DNA from 2 places in the Paracoccus sediminicola genome. Region 2 is predicted to be linked to the other one. Evidence: riboswitches for the same ligand, from Rfam matches in the RefSeq annotation. Region 2 holds a riboswitch; the other holds the start of a gene.

Region 1 (10,249 bases), 1.4 Mb from region 2:
ATCTGGGCAGCCCGCAGATCGCCAGAAGACAGCCGCCGCCCCTCGCGCCTTGCCCGCCGCCTGATCGGTGCGGCAAGCTGATCGCCAAGCTTCATCAGCGGATCGAGAGCGGCGCGCGGGTCCTGAAAAATCACCGCGGCTGTCGCGCCACGCAACGGCACCAGCTCGCGGTCGCGACGCCCGATCACCTCTTGCCCGTCCAGCAGGACCGAGCCGCCCGCACTCAGACCCGGCGGCAGCAGCCCCATCGTCGCCATCGCCGTCAGCGATTTGCCAGAGCCGCTTTCGCCTACGAGACCCAACCGCTCGCCGGGCTCAAGGCCGAAACTCACACCGTGAACCAATTCACGGCTGCCAGCGGTGACGGTCAGGTCGCGCACGGTCAGCAGACTCATCGCGCCTCCTCCATCTCGACCTCGGCATCCAGCAATTCGCGCAGCCCATCGGCGAGGAAGTTGATGCCGAGCACAAGAGAGATCAGCGCAAGACCGGGTGCAATCACGCCCATCGGCGCTCGGAACACGGTGGACTGCGCCTGTTGCAGCAGTTGGCCCCAGGAAGCATTGGGCGGCGGAGTGCCAAGACCAAGGAAAGACAAGGACGCCTCGGCAATCACGGCAAGCCCGAATTGCAGCGCGACGGCGACCATCACCGTGGGCAGGATATTCGGCAGCACATGGCTGAACACGATACGCCCCCAGCCAAGGCCCGAGCAGCGCGCGGCGGTGATGTAATCCTGCGCCAGCACCCGCTTGGTCAGGATACGCACCAGCCGTGCGATGATGGCGGACATGGCCAGACCGATGGCGAGGATCGCGGTGCCGAGGCTCGCCCCCTCGCTGGCCGCGACGACAAGCATGGCAAGCAGCAGGGTCGGGAAGGCGATCAGGATGTCCAGCGTCGCGGCGAGACCGTCGTCGAGGCTGCGCCGTGCAAATGCCGAGATCACCCCCAGAACTGTTCCGATCACCCCGCCAAGCGCCGCCGCCCCGATCCCGACTGTCATCGCGATGCGCGCACCGATCATCACCTTTGTCAGGTAGTCCTGCCCCAGCCGGTCGGTGCCGGCGGGGTGGGCCCAGCTTGGCGGTTGCAACCTTCCGCCGGCCATCTCCGTCGGCGAATAGGGCAGCCAGAACAGGGTCAGCAGCGCGATCCCCGCATTCAGCCCGACCAGCACGATCCCGATCCACAGCGTGCTCCGCTTCACCGCGCGCCTCCACGATTGTCACGCAGCCGCGGGTCGATGAACCGCTGCACGATATCGGCTGCGAACCCGATCAGAAGCACCATCAGTGTCGTGATCAGAAGCACGCCCTGCACGCTCGGATAATCTCGTTGCTCAATCCCCAGAAGCAGCATCGAGCCCAGCCCGGGCAGCGAAAAGACCCTCTCGACCACCACAGCGCCAAGCAGCGTCGAGGCCAGTTCGATCCCCAGGATCGAGATCACCGGCACCGCGCCGTTACGGATGCCATGTCGGATCAGCGCCTGCGGGAAGGACTCGCCAAGCGCGCGGGCATTGCGCAGATAGTCGGCGCCGAGCACGTCCAGCGTTGCCGAGCGCACATAGCGCATCAGCGAGGCGCTCATCACGATGGCGATGGTGACGACCGGCAGGATCAGCGACTGGATGGCCTCGAGCGGGTCCGACCAGCCTCGGATCGGGAAACCAGACGCGGGCAGCAGGCGCCATTCGACGGCGACGAGCCAGACGAGCAGGATGCCGATCCAGAACACAGGCACGGCGAGCCCAAGCTGCGAGACGCCGGACAGCAGCGTCCCATACCAGCGATCCGCCCGCACTGCGGCGATGATGCCCAGCGGGACGGCGATGGCGATGGCCAGCAGAAAGGCGGCGACGGTCAGCGGCAGTGTCACCGCAAGCCGCTCGATGATTTCTGGGAGCACCGGCTGGTTCGACACGAAGGAATCGCCGAGATCGAACCGCGCCAGATCCGACATGAACTGGCCAAGCTGCACGAGAAGCGGCTGGTCGGAGCCAACCTGTCTTCGCGCCGCCGCGATCTGTTCCTCATCCGCGCCCACCGACAGCAACGCCGCCGCCGGGTCCCCTGGCAGCAGCCGCAGCAGTACGAACAGCACCAGCCCCGCCACAATCAGCGACAGGGCCAGCACGATTGTGCGGCGCAGAAGATAGCGGCCCATCGATAAGGTCTCAGTCGGACTTTTCGATATCGCGCAAGAAGAACTGCGCGTTCAGACCGTTGACCGGATAGCCGCTGACATCTCCGTTCGACACGACCAGCTGCGGGTAGAGGAAAAACCAGTTCGAAGCGGCTTCCTCGGCGATGATGCGGTTTGCCTCGCGCAGTTTCTCGTGCTGTTCCTCGACTGAGTCGGATTTTTCGGCCGAGGCGATCAGTTCCACGACCTCGGGGTTGTCATAGCCCCAATAGAAATCCGGGTTGCCGTAGAACACGATGTCGCGGTGGTTGACATGTTCCTGAAGCGTCGCCTCGAAATCCTTGGCCTGATAAACCTTGGTATACCACTCATTCGCGGTGATGATGTTGATGTTCACCGTGACGCCGATCTTCGCCAGCTCGGATTTGATGAACTCGGCCGTGATCGGATGCGGGTCGTAATTCGGCGTTTCCAGCGTAAAGCTGAAACCATCCGCATAGCCTGCCTCGGCCAGCATCTCCTGCGCGGCCTCGGGATCGTAGGGATCGACATCGGTCAGATCCTCATACCACGGGTCGGTCGGCGGCACGAAGCTGCCAAGCACCATGCCACGATCGTCCCAGATTGCCTGCAGAAGCTGTTCCTTGTTGATCGCACGCGCCAGCGCCTTGCGCACCAGGGGATCACTGAACGGCTCGACACGGTCGTTATAGGCCATGAGCTGCTTCGTGGTCGAATTCCCCTCGGAGATGGTGAATTCGTCGGTATCCTCGAACAGAGCCAGCGCATCCGGGCTCTGCACCGAGGTGATCAGATCCACCGCGTCGGTGAGCAGCGCGTTGTCCAGCGCGGCGGCCTCGGTGAAATAGTTGAACAGCGCTCCGCCATTTTTCGGCGCCTCGCCCCAGTAATCGTCGAAGCGCTCCAGCGAGAGCGCCGAGCCGCGCCGCCAGTCGGCAAGCGTATAGGGCCCGGTCCCGTCCTCGCTGGACGAGATATCCCCGGCGGCATCGTTCACGATCCAGACATAGGTGAGATTGTAAGGCAGCGAGATGGATTTCTCGGACAGATTGACCACCACGGTCCTGTCATCCGGCGTCTCGATGCTCTCGATCGGGGCCAGGCTGCTTTTGCGGGAGGACTGCGAATCCTCGGCGATCACCCGCTCGATCGAGTATTTCACATCCTCGGCAGTCAGCGGGTCACCGGAGTGGAATGTCACCCCATCCTCAAGCGTGAACCGATGCGTCAGCCCGTCATCCGAGATCGTGTGATCGGCAGCCAGCACCGGCTCGACATCGCCCTCGTCGGTCAGGCGGAACAGGCCCTCATAGACATTGTCGTTGAATGCCTCGTTGATGCCCTGCCCGGCACCGGCGGTGTTGTCGAGGTTCTGCGGCTCATAGAGCGAGCCGATGCGGATGATCGCATCCGGATCGGACTGGGCCAGGGCGGGCGTCGCGAAGGGTGCAATCGCCGCCCCGATGGCAAGGGCGATGTGCGGAGCGAATTTCATCGTCGGGACCTCTGTCTCGTTTTGGTTGGCACTCAAACTAGCCACGCGATCAGTCATTTGCGAGGGGCCGGGCGAAGAATCCGGTTTTCGCCGCGTTTGCGGGAATTTCTTCGCCCTTGGCCGATACTTCGTTGACAGCGGCCTCTCGCTGTGATCGGTTGCGCGCATCCACAGGGGTGCCGCGTCATGCCGCGGCTGAGATGGAGGTGCAATCCTCCGGACCCTTCAAGCTGATCTGGGTCATGCCAGCGGAGCAAGGAGGACATCATGTTCGCAGGCGCGCAAATTTCTCTCTACCCGATGACGGATGATTTCGTCGGGGTCATCACCTCGTCGCTCGCGGCGCTCGATCCGTGGCGCGACCGGCTGAGGATCGAAACCGACGATATCTCGACACTTATTGTCGGACCGCCCGAAATCCTGTTTCCTGCGCTGCGCGATCTGTATGTCGCGGCGGCATCAACACGTCACCACGTCGTGCTGCGCTGCACGCTGTCGCGGGGCTGCCCGGGTGAGCCGGATGACGCGATCTGCAGTACCAATGCGCTGGCCAATCCCGAAGAACCGCTGAAGGATCGCCAGAACGCCGCCATTGCCCAGGTTGCCGCTGCGTCCGAAACCGGAGAGACCGCCCGCGCGCAATTCTCGCTCTACGTGATGGGCGGCGGCGACCATATGGCCGAGATCTATGGCTGCATCGAGTTTCTGAAGAACAGCGGCTGTTTCGACCGGGCGAAGAATTTCTGCACCCGCGTCATCGGTGATGCCGGCCCGGTTTTCACGACACTGGAACAGGCTTTCTGCCGCTTCGGTCCGCCAGAGGGCCATGTCACGATGGATCTGACAGTTTCCGCAAACAGCCCCTCGATCACCGGCTGACAGATGCCCCCCTCGCCGCCGTCATCTCGCGGAACGCTGTCGCGCGCCCTGCCCGCCTGTCTCAGCGTTGCCGCCACGCTCGCCCTGTGGGAAAGCTATGTCCGGCTGACCGGCATTTCGTCACAGATGCTTCCCGCGCCGACGCAGGTCGCCTGGCAGATCTGGGCGAGCCGCGGGCTGCTTTGGGACAACACCGTGCCGACGATCCGGGCGACGCTTCTGGGGTTCGGCTTCTCGGTTTCGGTGGCCTTTCTTCTGTCGGTACTGTTGGATTTCCTACCGGCATTGCGGCGGGCGTTGTTTCCGGTCTTCGTCATCAGCCAGACCTTGCCGCTGGTCGCCATCGCGCCGCTGATGGTGCTGTGGTTCGGCTTCGACCTGACCCCGAAGATCCTTCTGGTCGCGCTCGTCACGTTCTTTCCGATGCTGATCGCTCTGGTCGATGGCTATGGCGCGACCGAGCCCGAGATCGAGGCGCTGCTGCGCTCGATGGGCGCCTCGCATGTCACCCGGTTCCGGCTGGCGCGTTTGCCCTCGGCGCTGCCCTATTTCTTTGCCGGGCTGCGGATTTCCATCACATATGCTGTCGTCGCAGCGATCTTCGCGGAATATGCCGGAGCGCGGGCGGGGCTCGGGATCGTGATCTTGAACGCCAAGAACAGCTTCCGCCCCGACCTGATGCTGGCCGCTGTCGCGGTCAGCTCGGCGCTGACGCTCAGCCTGTTCGGCGCAACGGCGTTGCTGCAGCGCGCTATGACCGGCTGGCGCCGCGCCGGAGCCGCCCGATGACCGCGTTAAGCATCAACCGGCTTGCTCTGACGCTCGGCGAGTCCGAGGTGCTTCGCGACATTTCTTTGCGCGTCAAAGCGGGCGAGTTCGTGTCGATCCTCGGTCCCTCGGGCTGCGGGAAATCGACCCTGTTCCGCCTGCTCATCGGCGAGTTGCGACCCGATCAGGGCAGCATCGTGCTGGAGGGCGACGCGCCGCGCGATCAGGGGGCAGCCTTTGCTTTCATGCCGCAACGCGATGCGCTGCTGCCGTGGCGGCGGATCATCGACAATATCACGCTCGGGCTCGAGGTGCAGGGCGTCACCCGCGCCGAGGCCCGTGACCTCGCCGCGCCACTGATCCCGGAATTCGGTCTTGCGGGGTTCGAGCAGTATTACCCCTCGCAGTTGTCCGGCGGCATGCGGCAGCGTGCCGCGTTGCTGCGCACCGTGCTTCAGGGGCGCCCGATCCAGCTTCTGGATGAACCGTTCGGCGCGCTCGATGCGCTGACCCGCGCCGAACTGCAACGCTGGCTGGAGCGCCGCTGGCGCGCGTCGGGCTGGACGAGCCTGCTGGTCACACATGACGTGCGCGAGGCCGTGGCGCTGTCGGATCGCATCTATGTGTTCTCCGCCCGGCCCGCCACTGTGCTTCGCGAAATCGCCGTCGATGCGCCACGCCCCCGCCTCGGTCGGCCATTGCCACGTGCCGCGCGCGACGTGGAGGCCGCGCTTCTCGACACGCTTCTTTCCCCAAACGGAGACTGACCCATGAAGACATCCATCACATCGCTTGCCGTCAGCCTTCTGGTGCTGGCCCTGCCCGCCGCTGCGCAAGACAAGCTGTCCGTCGCGCTCGACTGGACACCGAACACCAACCATGTCGGGCTCTATGTCGCGCAGGCTCAGGGCTGGTTCAAAGAGGCCGGGCTGGAGGTCGAGATTCTGCCCTATACGGACACCTCCTCCGGGACATTGGTGGCATCGGGCGTCGCCGAATTCGGCATTCTCAGCGCGGTCAGCTTTCACACGCAACGCGCCGCCGGGGCGGATCTGAAAGTCGTTCTCGCAGTGGTGCAGCACGAAACCGGAAGGCTGGTGTTCAATGGCGAGCGCGAGGATATCCAGCGGCCCTCCGACCTGGACGGGCTGACCTATGCCGGCTTCGGCACCGACTGGGAAAACGCGCTGATCTCGACCATCATCCGCAACGATGGCGGCAAGGGCGATTTCGAGACGGTGACGCTCGGCACCTCGGCCTATGAGGCGCTCGCCAATGGCACGGTGGATTTCACGTTGGAGGTCAGCACCTGGGAAGGGGTGAATTCGGAACTGCTCGACCGCCCGCAGCGCAGCTTTGCCTATGCGGATTATGGCGTGCCGGATCAGCAGACGACCTTCCTCGGCGGCAATGGCAGCTGGATGAAGGCCAACCCCGAACAGACCCGTGCCTTCGTCGAGGCCGCTCAGCGCGGCTATGCCTTCGCCGCCGACAACCCCGACGCGGCGGCCGATATGCTTATCGAAGGCACGGCGGGGATGCTGTCCAACCCCGAGCTGGTGCGCGCTTCGATGCAAGCTCTTGTCGACGGCGGTTACCTTCGGGACGACGGCGAGCCGGTCGGGCTGATCGATGGTCAGATGATGTCGGCGATCAACGGCTTCCTCTTCGAGGCAGGCGCGCTGCGCGACGCGAGCGGGCAACCGCTGAGCGCCGCACCGGACGTATCGGACTGGTTCAGCAACGAATATCTCGCGCAGTGAGCTTTCACGCGGCCCGGTCGGCCCGGGCCGCTTTGTCTTGTCACCGCTGTCATAGCTGCTAATTTCACGGGGTTCGGGAAGGTTTCGGCCTTTTTTCCAGACAGTTGCGGGCGTGGCGGAATGGTAGACGCATGAGACTTAAAATCTCTGGGCCGCAAGGCCGTGCGGGTTCGAGTCCCGCGGCCCGCACCATTTTCCGCCGGATATGAGCGTTGCCATGTTCGATCCCGCGCCCATCACCGATCTGGCCGGCACCCGCGTGCTGTTCGTCATGGCCGCCGAGGCAGAATATGGCGCCGCCCTTCGGCAGCGCTTCGTCCCGCTCATGACCGGCATCGGCCCGATCGAAGCGGCGCTCGCCATGGGTATGGTGCTGAGCCGATGCGCCTGCGAGGGGGAATTGCCCGACCTGATCGTCAGCCTTGGCTCGGCGGGATCGGCGCGGCTGGAGCAGGCCGGGATCTATCAGGCAAGCTCGGTGTCGTGGCGCGATATGGACGCCTCGGCGCTTGGCTTCGAGAAAGGCGTGACCCCGCTTCTGGGCCAGCCTGCGACGCTGTCACTCCCGCTGCGCATTCCGGGAATCCCCACGGCGACGCTCTCGACTGGGGCGGATGTCGTTTCGGGCGCGGCCTACGATGCGATCCCCGAAGACATGGTCGATATGGAAAGCTTCGCGGTACTGCGCGCCTGCCAGCGTTTCGGGTTGAAGCTGATCGCGCTGCGCGGGATCTCTGATGGCGTCGAGGAGCTGTCGCAGATCGACGACTGGACGCGCTACCTGCATGTCGTCGATGAAAAGCTGGCCGCGGCTGTCGACGCGATGCGCGACGCTTTGTCATCCGGCGCGCTGCGGCTTTGACGGTTGCCGCGCGGCGGCGCTGCGCCTAAACCGAGCGCGAAGCACGACAGAAGGCACGTATGGCCCGCGCACCAAAGGCACAGACTGACCGCCCCTCGAGCCGCAGGATCGGCGCGCTCTCGGCGCTCTGGCCGTTTCTGAGACCGTATCGCGGGATGGTGCTGTCGGCGGTGCTGGCGCTGATCCTTACGGCAACAATCAGCCTGATACTGCCGCTTGCCGTGCGGCGCGTTGTCGACGGGTTCGGTGATGGCTCGGGGCTGCTCGACGAATATTTTGGCGCCGCGCTGCTGATCGTCGCGGCCTTGGCCCTCGGCAGCGGATTGCGCTATTATCTCGTGACCCGGCTTGGCGAGCGCGTCGTCGCCGATATCCGGAAAGCCGTGTTCGACCGGGTCGTCGGCCTTTCCCCCGCCTTTTTCGAGCGCATCGTCACCGGCGAGATCCTCAGCCGGATCACCACCGACACCACAGTAATCCAGTCGGTCATCGGTTCGTCCGTATCGGTGGCGCTGCGCAATATGCTGCTGATGGCAGGGGGGCTTGCGATGCTGTTCCTGACCTCGGCCAAGCTGACCGGGCTGGTGCTGCTGCTAGTGCCGGTGATCCTTGTGCCGATCATCGGACTTGGGCGTCGGCTAAGGGGACTCGCGCGCGAGAATCAGGACTGGATCGCGGCCGGTTCTGGCGCAGCATCGCAATCGCTTCAGGCCGCCCAGACCGTTCAGGCCTTCACCCATGAACGCCTGACACGTTCGGACTTCGCCCGCGTGACCGAGGAAAGCTATCTCTCGGCACGGCGGCGCATCGCCACCCGCGCCGCATTGACGGTGATCGTGATTTTCCTGATCTGCACCGGAATCCTCGGCGTGCTGTGGATCGGCGCGCGCGATGTGCAGACTGGGGCGATGAGCGTGGGCGAGCTGGTCCAGTTCGTCATTTATGCCGTGCTAGTCGCGGGCGCGGTTGCGGCGCTGTCCGAAGTCTGGGGCGAGCTTCAGCGCGCGGCCGGCGCCACCGAGCGACTGGCAGAGCTGCTGGCGGCGGAGGACAGCATCAACGATCCGGCGCAGCCGGTGCCCCTGTCCCGCCCCATTCGCGGCGAGATCGCGTTGCGTGATGTCTCATTCGCCTACCCGTCGCGGCAGGACCTGCCGACGCTGCGCGATGTGACCCTGACAATTCGCCCCGGCGAGACGGTGGCTTTGGTTGGCCCCTCGGGGGCCGGCAAGACGACGGTGATCCAGCTGATACAGCGGTTCTGGGATCCGCTTGCCGGTTCCGTCACGCTGGACGGGATCGATCTGCGACAGATGCGCCGCGCCGATTTCCGTGCCGAGATCGCGCTCGTCCCGCAGGATCCGGTGATCTTCGCGACCTCGGCCCGGGCCAATATCCGCTTTGGCCGCCCCGACGCCTCCGATACCGAGATCGAAGCCGCCGCACGCGCCGCGAGCGCCCATGACTTCCTGAGCGCGCTACCCCATGGTTACGACACCGAGCTGGGCGAGCGTGGCGTGATGCTGTCGGGCGGGCAGAAGCAGCGCATTGCGATTGCCCGGGCCATTCTGCGTGACGCGCCGATTCTGTTGCTGGACGAGGCGACCTCGGCGCTCGACGCACAATCCGAACAGGCGGTGCAGCACGCGGTCGAGACGCTTGCCCAAGGCCGCACGACGATCATCATTGCGCATCGTCTGGCGACGGTGAAGAAAGCCGACCGGATCGTCGTCTTCGATGAGGGCCGGATCGTCGCTGAAGGTAGCCATGACGAGTTGGTCGCGCATGGCGGGCTATATGCGCGGCTGGCGCGATTGCAGTTCACGGATATGAGCGCCGCGTAACGCTGGCCACGCCGCGACTTGACCGCGCCCGACCTGACGATTTAGATAGGGTCTGGTCAAATTTTCAGGGTTTTTCCGTTATTAATCAGCATTTTTCGTTGTTTCATAAGCGGATTTTCGCTTAGATTGGGGCGAGTATTACCTGTCCAAACGAGTGGTTTTTTCAATGCGCCGTATCCTGCTGCTAGTGTCTGCACTGCTGATTTTCTCGGTCCTCGCCTTTGCGTTCGGCTTTCAGACCGGGCTCAGGAAAACGCCGCCATTCGAATTCGTTGTCAAGTCGTTCCGGCTGCTGAAACCTCTGGACGAGGTTGAAACCGCGCCGCTCGTGCAACTGGATATGTCGGACCGGAAGTTTCTCGACTCCACCATCCTCCCGGTTCACCAGCGCGAAATCGTCGTTTCGAATGCGCAAGGCATGCCCATGCAGCTTATCGGTGTGGCTCCGGCGGGGGAATCGGAGACGCTG
Region 2 (10,249 bases):
GCCGGTTGCGATGCTCTTCATAGCGGCGCTCCATCCGGCCGAGGCTGATCTGCGACAGGTTCTTCACCCATTCGAAATAGGAGACGGTCACACCGCCCGCATTGGCATACATGTCCGGGATGACGACCACGCCGCGCTTTTTCAGCACCTCGTCGCCATCCGAGGTGATCGGACCGTTCGCGGCCTCGATGATCAGCTTGGCCTGGATTCGCGGGGCGTTTTCAGCGGTAATGACGCTTTCCACCGCGGCGGGGATCAGAATGTCGCACTCGTCTTCGAGTGCGTCGAGCCCGGCCGGGCGGAAGCTCGCACCCGGGAAGTTCTCGACCCCGCCGGTCTCGGTGATGTGCTTTTTCAGGGCGACGATATCCAGCCCGTCGGGATTGTGGACCGAGCCGTTATATTCGACCACGGTCACGATCGCGCAGCCATCTTCTTCCGAGAGGAACTTGGCGGCATGATAGCCCACATTCCCGAGACCCTGCACGACGACGCGCTTGCTTGACAGCGGTCCCTCGATGCCGGCGCGCTTCAGCGCATCGGGGTGGCGGAAGAACTCGCGCACCGCATACTGGACGCCGCGCCCGGTCGCCTCGACCCGGCCCGAAATCCCGCCAATGGTGACCGGCTTGCCGGTCACACAGGCCTTGGCGTTGATATCGTCGGGGTGCAGCCGCTTATAGGCATCGGCCATCCAGGCCATCTCGCGCTCGCCCGTGCCCATATCGGGGGCAGGAACGTTCTGCGACGGAGAAATCAGACTGCGGCGCGACAGCTCATAGGTGAAGCGGCGCGTGATTCGCTCCAGCTCGTCCTCGTCCCAGTCGCGCGGATTGATCCGCAGACCGCCTTTCGAGCCGCCGAAGGGCACTTCGACCAGCGCGCATTTATACGTCATCAGCGCGGCAAGCGCCTCGACCTCGTCCTGATTGACCGACATGGCATAGCGGATGCCGCCCTTCACAGGCTCCATATGTTCGGAATGGACCGAGCGATAGCCGGTGAAGGTGTGGATCGCGCCGCGCAGCCGCACCCCGAAACGCACCGTGTAAGTCGAGTTACAGACCCGGATCTTTTCCTCCAGCCCCGGCGGCAGCTTCATCAGGGAAGCCGCCTGGCTGAACATCCGATCGACTGAGTCGCGGAACGACGGGTGGGCGTTGGACATGAGCACTCTCCGCTTTGCCTATTCCTTTGGCAGAGCATCGTTGCTACGGCGGATTTTCGCAATGCCATTTCACCAAATCGCTCTGGCCTTGTGGTTAACAAGCTCGCGGATTTATCTTTCGCCGGTACGACACAGTTTAGGCAGTCCAATGGTTAACGAGGCACGGTCCATCACCAGGGGCCGGAAATACGGTCAGGTGCTGGAGGGCGCGCGACGCGTCTTCATGCGCGATGGTTATGAAGGGGCGAGCGTCGACGATATCGCCCGAGAAGCATCTGTGTCCAAGGCAACGCTCTACAGCTATTTTCCCGACAAGAAGCTGATGTTCGACGCGGTGTTCCGCGACGAGCTGGACCGCGAGCGTCTGGATGGCACCGCGCTGATCGGGTTGGATCTGCCGGTGGATCAGGTTCTGCGCTTCACCGGCCATCTGATCGCCAACCATGCGGTGTCCGAGTTCGGATCCCGTACCCTGCGGCTGGCCATTGCCGAGGCCGAGCGTTTCCCGACTCTTTCGGCGGAGTATTACGAACTTGGCCCGGCGGCGCTGCGACGCCAGCTGGAACGGCAGCTTCGCCGCTGGCAGCAGGACGGGCTGCTGCGCGACGACATTGCGGATCTGGGTCTTGCCGCCGACAGCTTCGTGCAGCTCAGCATGGCGCGGGTGAAGGATCGGGTGATGCTGATGGGCCGGGCCTCGGTCGATGACGCGATGATCCGGCGGACCGTCGATAACGCCGTCGACACGTTCCTGCGCGCTTATGGCACGGATTCGGCACGGCAATTGCTGGCAAGCTGATGGGGTTGTGACCCGCCATGGGCGCTGCGGGCTTAACAGCGGCGCCTCCACAGCGTATAGGTTTTCGCAAGGCCCCCGGCTCAGCGGGGCCGTGTGACGCAGGACCATACGAAACCTCATCAGGGACAGATGAACGAGATGATGAAGACGCCCCGCCTTTTCGCCCCGCTCGCCGCCGCGCTTGCGCTTGCCGGCTGCATGGCCGCGCCGCCGCAGGCTCCGGTGGATCAGGCCGTGGTCAACCCGCAGGTCGCGCCGCTGCCCACCGCTTCCGATGACGGTCTGGTCGAGCGCAAGCCGGATCTCTGCAAGGCCAGCACCTATACCAGCTATATCGGCCAGCCGGGCAGCGTCGTGCCGACGCTCGGGATCACGCGCGAGTATCGCGTCGTCGAGTATCGCGGCATCGAGCCGCAGGAATATGATCCCAACCGGATCGTGTTCCGGCTGGACAGCGCCGGGAACATCTCTGCCGTGGATTGCGGCTGATGCGGGCGCGTCTGACATTCTGCGCCGTAGCGCTTGGCGCGCTTGCGGGCTGTATCGAGACCGCCGAGCCCTCGGGCCCGGCAGAGCCGCCTCCGCCTTCGGATGCCTGCGGTGCTTCGCAGCATCAGCGGCTGGTTGGCCAGAGCAGCGCAATCCTCGCCGGTGGCGCGCTTCGCGAGGCGCGGCGCATCGGGCCGGACATGGCGGTGACGTCGGATTATCGCCCCGAGCGGATGAATATCGAATATGACGAGAACGGGATCATCACCAAGATTTCCTGTTACTGACCGGCCCTGGGCGCGGCCTGGCTTATGGCGACCGGCCGCGCATCGCATGTTTTTGCCGTTGATCGTGGCGGCGAGCGGTGCCACGATCCCAAGATGCAGAACCCGCATCACCCTCTGACCCCCCAGCCCGACAGAATAGCCTTCGACCGCGCCGAGCTTGGCGTGATCCTGTCGGTCTATGGCCGCATGGTCGCGGCAGGAGAGTGGCGCGATTACGCAATGGCGTTTCTGCGTGACGTGGCGGTGTTCTCGATTTTCCGCCACAGCGCCGAGACCCCGATCTATCGCGTGGAAAAGCGGCCCCGGCTGCGCAACCAGCAGGGCATGTATGCGGTGATCGGCATGGATGGACGCATTCTCAAGCGCGGTCACGATCTGAAACAGGTGCTGCGCGTGTTCGACCGCAAGATGATCCGGGCGGTCGACTAGCCAAGATAAGCGGCAAGCGGCGCGGGCGGATGGTCCAGCAATGGGCCTGTCGGGACTGCGGGCTGCGCGAGCCCATCTATCACTACCACCGTCTGGGGCGCGAAGGCGCGGGCGTCCTTCGGGTCATGCGTGACCATCAGCACCGTCGCACCGCTGCGTTCCGCGATCCGGCCAAGAAGCTCGAGCATCTCCGACTTGAGCGCCGGGCCGAGCGCCGAGAACGCCTCATCGAGAAGCAGTACGGGCCGGGCGCGCAGCGCCACGCGCGCCAATGCCACGCGGCTTTGCTGGCCGCCGGAAAGATTGGCGGGGCGACGCTCGGCCATGCCGGACAGCCCGACCTCGTCGAGGGCCCGCGACACCGCCCGTTCCTGATCCGCCGAGAGCCGGAGGTCGGGCCGCAGACCCAATCCGACATTCTGCGCCACGCTGAGATGGGGGAACAGGTTCTGGTCCTGAAACAGCACCGACACCGGACGCTCGCCGGGGGCCAGCACCCCCATGTCGCGCCCCTGCCAACACACCCGTCCCGAAGACAGCGGCACGAAGCCCGACACCGTTCCAAGCAGCGTGGACTTGCCAGAGCCGGAGGGCCCGATCACCGCGACCCGCGCCCCTGCATCAATGCCGAAATCGGCGCGCAGACGGAAATCGCCCAGCCTCGCCTCGGCAGCCTCAAATCGCAGCATTCACACGTCCTCCGCGGTCGAAGATCCAGAACAGGGCAAAACTGATCGCCATCAGCAGCACCGCGCAGGCCGCGGCATCGGCCATGCGATAGCTGTTCATCAGCTGATAGAGCTTCAGCGGCAGCGTCGCGTTCTCGCTGTCGGCAAAGAGCGTGATGACGCCCAGATCGCCCATCGCCAGGGCCGCAGCCAGCCCTGCTGCAAAGCCCAGCGGGCGCGACAGGCGCGGCAGGATCAGCAGCCGCAGCCGCGCCAGCCCGCGCATGTCCAGCGAATCGGCCAGCCTTCCGTAATCCGCGCGCAGGCTCCGCGCTGCCGGGATCAGGATGCGCAGCGCAAACGGCAGCGCCATTGCCGCGTTGATCCCGACCGTGACGGGCAGCGCGAGCTCGGTGGGCGAGGCCAGCCCGCGCAGCAGCAGGTAAAGCCCCGTGCCGAGCACAAGCGGCGAGGCGACGATGGGCAGCATCCCCGCCGCCTCGACCCAGCGATTGCCCCGCGCGACGCTAAGCGCGAGCGGCAGCGCCAGCACGAGCGTCGCAAAAGCCGAGATCAGCGCCATCACCACCGAACGCAGCGCCGCCGCCCAGATCGGCGCGGGCAGCCCGGTCAGCCGCGGCAGCCCCTGCGCGATCACCGAAAGCATCGGCACAAGCAGGAAGCCGGCGGCAAGGGCAATCGCCACCAGATCCATCCCGCGACGCCAGCCGGGCGGGCCGCGCAGTCCGGAATCGCGATCCATCCCCGCGCCGAACCCGGCGGGAATCGCCACGCGTGAGGACAGCGCCAGCGCAACAAGGCACAGCGCCACCTGCACCAGCCCCAATGTCGCCGCCTTGCCGAGATCGAAATCGAAGCGGAACGCCTGATAGATGGCCAGCTCGACCGTGGTCGCGCGCGGCCCGCCGCCGAGCGCCAGCGCCACCGCAAAGGAGGTCAGGCAGACCAGAAACACCGCCAGCCAGGCGCCCGGCAGCACCTCGCGCAGCATCGGCCGCTCCAGATGCCTCCCGATATCGGCCGGCGCAAAGCCCAGCGAACGGGCCAGCCGGAACCGCTCGGACGGGATCGCCTGCCAGCCATGAAGGATCATCCGCACCGAGAGCGGCAGGTTGAAGAACACATGCGCGAGGACCACCCCCTGCCAGCCATAGATCGACACCGGGCCCAGCCCCAGCGGCGCAAGCGCCTGGTTGACCAGCCCCGAGCGACCAAAGACCGAGACCAGCCCCATGATCGCCACGATCACCGGCAGGATGAACGGTGCCCCGAGCAGCGTGATCAGCACAGCGCGCCCGAAAAATCGCCGCCGGGCCAGCGCGCGGGACACCGGGATCGCCAGCCCGGCCGATAGCGTGGCCGAGACCACCGCCTGCCAGATCGTGAACCAGACCGCCCGCCAGTCCCATGTCCCGAGCCCCGAAAGGCCGCCCGCTTGCAACGCCACCGCGCCAAGCGTGCCCATCACCAGCAGGACAAGCCCCGCCGCGACGGCGGGACCGGCGGGGTCTATTGCGCGAAAACGCTGAGCCATTCATCAAGCGCCGGTTTGCGCAGCGCCTCGGCTTCCTCTTCGTTCAGGAAGATGGTCTTTCCGGGCCGGGGCAGCGCCGCGAAATAGGCCGGAAGCAAATCGCGCTTGAGCTTGGCCGGATAGGACCAGTTCGCCTCGGCGATCATGCTCTGGAAATCCTCGGAAAGAACATAGTCCATGAATTGCTGCGCCAGCGCGGGCTGATCGGTCCCGGCAAGCTGTGCGGCCAGCTCGACCATGAAGTAATGCCCCTCGGGAAAGATAGCGGCAGCCTTGGTCGTGTCCTGCTCGGCGCCGATGTGATAGGCGGGCGAGGTTGTATAGCTTAGCACCATATCGGCCTCGCCATCGGTGAACATGCCATAGCTTTCGGACCAGCCCTGGGTCACGGTCAGCACCTTCGGACGCAGCTTTTCCCAAGCCGCGCGGGAGTCGTCGCCATAAACGCTGTTCACCCACAGCAGCAGCGCCAGCCCGCTGATCGAGCTGCGCGGATCCTGGATCACGATCTTGAGGTCATCGGGCGCATCGAGCAGCGCGTCGAAACTTTCGGGCGGGTTGTCCATTCGGGTCTTGTCATAGACAAAGGCCGTCTCGCCCCAGTTGAAGGGCAGGAACACCTCATCAGTCCACTCGATGGGCAGGGTCAGCCCGGACAGGTCCTGGCCATGCGGCGCGAACAGCCCGGATTGGCGGGCGCGCATGGTCACGTCGCTGTTCAGCCCGATCACCGCATCGGCCTCGGTCTGCTTGCCCTCCAGCAACAGCCGGGGCAGCACATCGCCGGTGACGAAGTTCAGGTCGCAATCGCAGACCGCCTCGAAGCCCTCCTCGATCTTCGGACCCGGCCCCCATTCCGAGGCGAAGTAGTCGGGCGCATAGACGGTGAATTCATCGGCGGCCAGCGCCGGGCTGGCGGAGATCATCAATGCCAGCAGGGCATTACGCATATCGTCCTCCTTCTGTTCAATGTCGGAAAGAAAGGATGACGAAACCTTCCCTCCGCCGGTCGTGAACCGGATCAGGTTCAACGGGTCCGCGAAAGCGTCTCAGCCCGAAGGCACCCCGAGGTGGAACCGAAGATAGCAGCGGAGGTTGGCTGTGCAAGGCCCCCATCGCGACGACAGGTCGACGCTTTAGACAGAAAGGACCGCAACCATGTTCAACGAAGCCGTCAAGCACGTGCCCGCCCGTGCGGGAGAGGATACCGTCAACGTCTTTATCGAGACGCCTCGCGGCAGCCGGCAAAAGATGAACCTGCACGAGAGCGGGCTGTTTCGGATTGGGCTGGAGCTGCCGGAGGGAATGCGCTTCCCCTTTGCCTTTGGCTTCGTGCCGCAGACCCGTGCACCGGATGGCGACCCGCTCGACATCTTGCTGCTTTGCGACGGCGAGCTTCCCGCGGGGTCTCTGATCGAGGCGCGGCTGATCGGCGTGCTGAAAATGGAGAATGAGGAAGATGGCGCGTTGGTCCGCAATGACCGCGTCGTCGCCATCGCCACGATGAGCAGGATCTATAACGACCTCGCCGACCTTGCCGAGGCGCGAAAAGAATTCGTCTGGGACATGCAGCTGTTTTTCGAATCCTATAACCGGATGATCGAGCGCGGCTATGAGTTCAAGGGGCAGGGCGACCGGAACGAGGCGATCTCGCTGTTCGAGGAGTCGGTGTTGCAGCAATAGCATATGGCTCTGGCGCCTTGCCGCGGGCCGGGCGGGCGGCTAACGAGGGCGTCAAAGGAGATCCCGCGATGAGCCTCAACAGCTTCGGCCATGTCTTCCGCGTTACCACCTGGGGCGAAAGCCACGGGCCGGGGCTTGGGGCGGTGATCGACGGCTGCCCGCCCGGCGTGGCTCTGGACGAGGGCTGGATCCAGCCCTTCATGGATCGCCGTCGCCCGGGCAGTTCCAAGAATACCACCCAGCGGCAAGAGCCCGACCGGGTCCGCATTCTGTCGGGCGTGTTCGAAGGCCGCAGCACCGGCACACCGATCATGCTGATGATCGAAAACACCGATCAGCGCTCCAGGGATTACGGCGAGATTGCGACCGCCTTCCGTCCGGGCCATGCCGACATCGCATATCATCAGAAATACGGCATTCGCGATTACCGCGGCGGCGGTCGTTCGAGCGCGCGCGAAACCGCCGCGCGGGTCGCGGCGGGCGCGGTCGCGCAGGCGGTGCTGCGTGAATTGGTGCCGCAGCTCTCGGTGATCGGATATATGGTGCAGATGGGCGATCTGCGGCTCGACCGGTCCAGCTTCGACGAAAGCGCGATCCGCCAGAACCCGTTCTTCCTGCCGGATGCGGCAGCGGCCGTCGAGTGGGAGGATTACCTCACCGGTATCCGCAAGGCGCAGAACAGCGTCGGCGCCGCGATCGAGGTGCTTGTGCGCGGTTGCCCGCCCGGTCTCGGCGCGCCGGTCTATGGCAAGCTCGACACCGATCTCGCCGCGGCAATGATGTCGATCAATGCGGTGAAGGGCGTCGAGATCGGCGAGGGCATGGCAGCGGCGGGCCTGACCGGCACCGACAATGCCGACGAGATCCGCATGGGTGCGGATGGCCCGGAATATCTGTCGAACCACGCCGGAGGAATCCTCGGCGGGATCTCGACCGGGCAGGACATCACCATCCGCTTCGCAGTCAAGCCGACCTCATCCATCCTCACCCCACGCCGCACCATCAATCAGGCGGGGGAAGAGATCGAGCTGATAACCAAGGGCCGTCACGACCCTTGCGTCGGCATTCGCGCCGTGCCGGTGGCCGAGGCGATGGCGGCTTGCGTCGTGCTCGATCATCTTTTGCTCGATCGCGCCCAGACCGGCGGTCAACGAGGCCGGATCGGCTGAGAGGCAGGGGCGTGACCCCGCTTCGGCGGCGAAATGTCGCGGATCAGAAATCCAGCAACGCGTAATGCGCCGCCGGGTGAATGCCGGGGACCTGATCGGCCAGCACGTTGCGGAAGGCCGGGCGCGACTTGATCGTCGCATACCACTGCCGCACCAGATCCGAGCGGTCCCAATCCACATCCGAAATATAATCGAGACAGGAGAAATGCGCCGCCGCTGCGAAGTCGGCGATGCTCAGCGTCGGGCCAGCCAGCCAGCGGCGCTCTTCCAGAAGGCGGTGCATGTAATCGATATGCACCTTGATCGCGCCCAGCCCGGCCTTGACCACGCGGCTGTCGGGATAGCCGGTTTTCTGCACCTTCTTCCAGACCCGCTCATTCAGCACCGGGCGGGTAACCTCGGCATTGAATTTGTCGTCGAACCAGGCACATAGCCGGCGAACCTCATAACGTCCGGCGGCGCCGTCCGGCATCAGCGGCGGGACCGGGACAGTTTCGTCGAGATATTCGCAAATGGCCTGGCTTTCCGCCAGCAGCATCCCGTCGAGCCGCAGCACCGGGATCTTGCCGGCAGGGTTGCGGCGATAGAGTTCGGGGTCTTGCTCCCAGTAGCGCTCTTCGGCGAGTTCCACCTCGATCCGCTTCTCGGCCAGCACCAGCCGCACCTTTCGCGAGAAGGGCGACAGCGGCGAGTGATATAGCCGCGCGGGCTGGCTGGCCGTGGGGCGCGGGGTGGCGGCGGCGGACGATGCGTAACGGTCGGTCATGGGGCGGTGATACGCGAAGCGCGCCGCGCCTTTCAACACCATCCGCGCATCGCTCGGCGGGGCTTTGCCCGCATTGCCCCCGCGCGGCGGCGGCGTTATGTCTGGCACGCAAGCAGGAAAGGGCAGCGATGGCATATCAGGTCTTCATCGATGGCGAGGCCGGCACGACGGGGCTCCAGATCCGCGACCGTCTGGCCCGGCGCGACGATATCGAGCTGATCCGGATCGACCATGCGCTGCGCAAGGATGCCGAGGCGCGCCGCGATTGCTTTGCCGCGGCGGACCTTGCGATCCTCTGCCTGCCCGACGATGCCGCGCGCGAGGCGGTGGCGCTGTCCGCGGATCTGCCGGTTCGGCTGATCGACGCCTCGACCGCGCATCGCATCAGCCCTGGCTGGGCCTATGGTTTCCCCGAATTGACCCGGGATGCCCGCGCGCAGGTCGCGGATGCGCGGCATGTGGCCAATCCGGGCTGCTACGCAACCGGCGCCATCGCCATGATCCGGCCCCTGGTCGAGGCCGGGCTGATCGGCCCGGAAGAGGCCGTTTCGGTCAACGCGGTCTCAGGTTACACCGGTGGCGGCAACGCGTTGATCGCCGAATATGAGTCAGGCGATGCACCGCCCGCTTTTCTGTATGCGCTCGCGCAAAGCCATAAGCACATCCCCGAGATCATGGCGCTGAGCGGGCTTGGCGTGCAGCCGGTCTTCGCGCCATCGGTCGGGAGTTTCGCGCAAGGCATGGCGGTGTCGCTGCCGCTGCATCTGGGTGGGGCGCGCAGCCTGTCCTCTCTCCATGCGGCGCTGGCGGAACGCTATGCCGGGGCGCAATTCGTCCGGGTCCGCGAGGCGGAAGAGGTCGGGGCGCGGGTCGATCCGACGGCGCTGAACGGCACCAACATGCTCGATATTTCGGTGCATGGCGATGATGCCTCGGGCTGCGCGGTGGTGGTCGCCGTGCTCGACAATCTCGGCAAGGGTGCCTCGGGCGCGGCGGTGCAGAATCTCAATATCATGCTCGGGATTGACGAGGGGGCCGGGCTATGAGCGGCAAGAAACCGGTCGTGCTTTGCATCCTCGATGGCTGGGGAATCTCGGACCGGCCGGAGCAGAGCGCGCCCGATCAGGCGCAGACCCCGACCTTTGATCGGCTGATCGCGCATGCGCCGCATGACACGCTGATCACCTATGGGCCGGATGTCGGCCTGCCGAAGGGCCAGATGGGCAATTCCGAGGT

The links. Region 2 has a riboswitch for thiamine pyrophosphate ahead of PAF18_RS01985 (thiamine ABC transporter substrate-binding protein). Riboswitches for the same ligand answer to the same signal wherever they lie in the genome.
Region 1: another riboswitch for thiamine pyrophosphate. It lies ahead of PAF18_RS10920 (YkoF family thiamine/hydroxymethylpyrimidine-binding protein); the one in region 2 lies ahead of PAF18_RS01985 (thiamine ABC transporter substrate-binding protein).

Annotation. Positions count from the first base shown of each region.
Region 1 covers NZ_CP115768.1:2,196,184-2,206,432, forward strand. Annotated here, with positions in the region: gene PAF18_RS10900 (ATP-binding cassette domain-containing protein) at 1-395, opposite strand, end outside; gene PAF18_RS10905 (ABC transporter permease) at 392-1,210, opposite strand; gene PAF18_RS10910 (ABC transporter permease) at 1,207-2,169, opposite strand; gene PAF18_RS10915 (ABC transporter substrate-binding protein) at 2,180-3,664, opposite strand; TPP riboswitch at 3,827-3,939, shown strand; gene PAF18_RS10920 (YkoF family thiamine/hydroxymethylpyrimidine-binding protein) at 3,932-4,543, shown strand; gene PAF18_RS10925 (ABC transporter permease) at 4,547-5,332, shown strand; gene PAF18_RS10930 (ABC transporter ATP-binding protein) at 5,329-6,078, shown strand; gene PAF18_RS10935 (ABC transporter substrate-binding protein) at 6,082-7,074, shown strand; tRNA gene PAF18_RS10940 (tRNA-Leu) at 7,181-7,266, shown strand; gene PAF18_RS10945 (5'-methylthioadenosine/S-adenosylhomocysteine nucleosidase) at 7,292-7,936, shown strand; gene PAF18_RS10950 (ABC transporter transmembrane domain-containing protein) at 7,996-9,780, shown strand; gene PAF18_RS10955 (PQQ-dependent sugar dehydrogenase) at 9,947-10,249, shown strand, end outside.
Region 2 covers NZ_CP115768.1:392,594-402,842, forward strand. Annotated here, with positions in the region: gene PAF18_RS01950 (Glu/Leu/Phe/Val family dehydrogenase) at 1-1,168, opposite strand, end outside; gene PAF18_RS01955 (TetR/AcrR family transcriptional regulator) at 1,317-1,967, shown strand; gene PAF18_RS01960 (I78 family peptidase inhibitor) at 2,109-2,456, shown strand; gene PAF18_RS01965 (I78 family peptidase inhibitor) at 2,456-2,743, shown strand; gene PAF18_RS01970 (DUF2794 domain-containing protein) at 2,837-3,172, shown strand; gene PAF18_RS01975 (thiamine ABC transporter ATP-binding protein) at 3,169-3,861, opposite strand; gene PAF18_RS01980 (thiamine/thiamine pyrophosphate ABC transporter permease ThiP) at 3,848-5,395, opposite strand; gene PAF18_RS01985 (thiamine ABC transporter substrate-binding protein) at 5,371-6,345, opposite strand; TPP riboswitch at 6,376-6,473, opposite strand; gene PAF18_RS01990 (inorganic diphosphatase) at 6,554-7,078, shown strand; gene aroC (chorismate synthase) at 7,147-8,247, shown strand; gene fzlA (FtsZ-binding protein FzlA) at 8,291-9,013, opposite strand; gene argC (N-acetyl-gamma-glutamyl-phosphate reductase) at 9,142-10,059, shown strand; gene gpmI (2,3-bisphosphoglycerate-independent phosphoglycerate mutase) at 10,056-10,249, shown strand, end outside.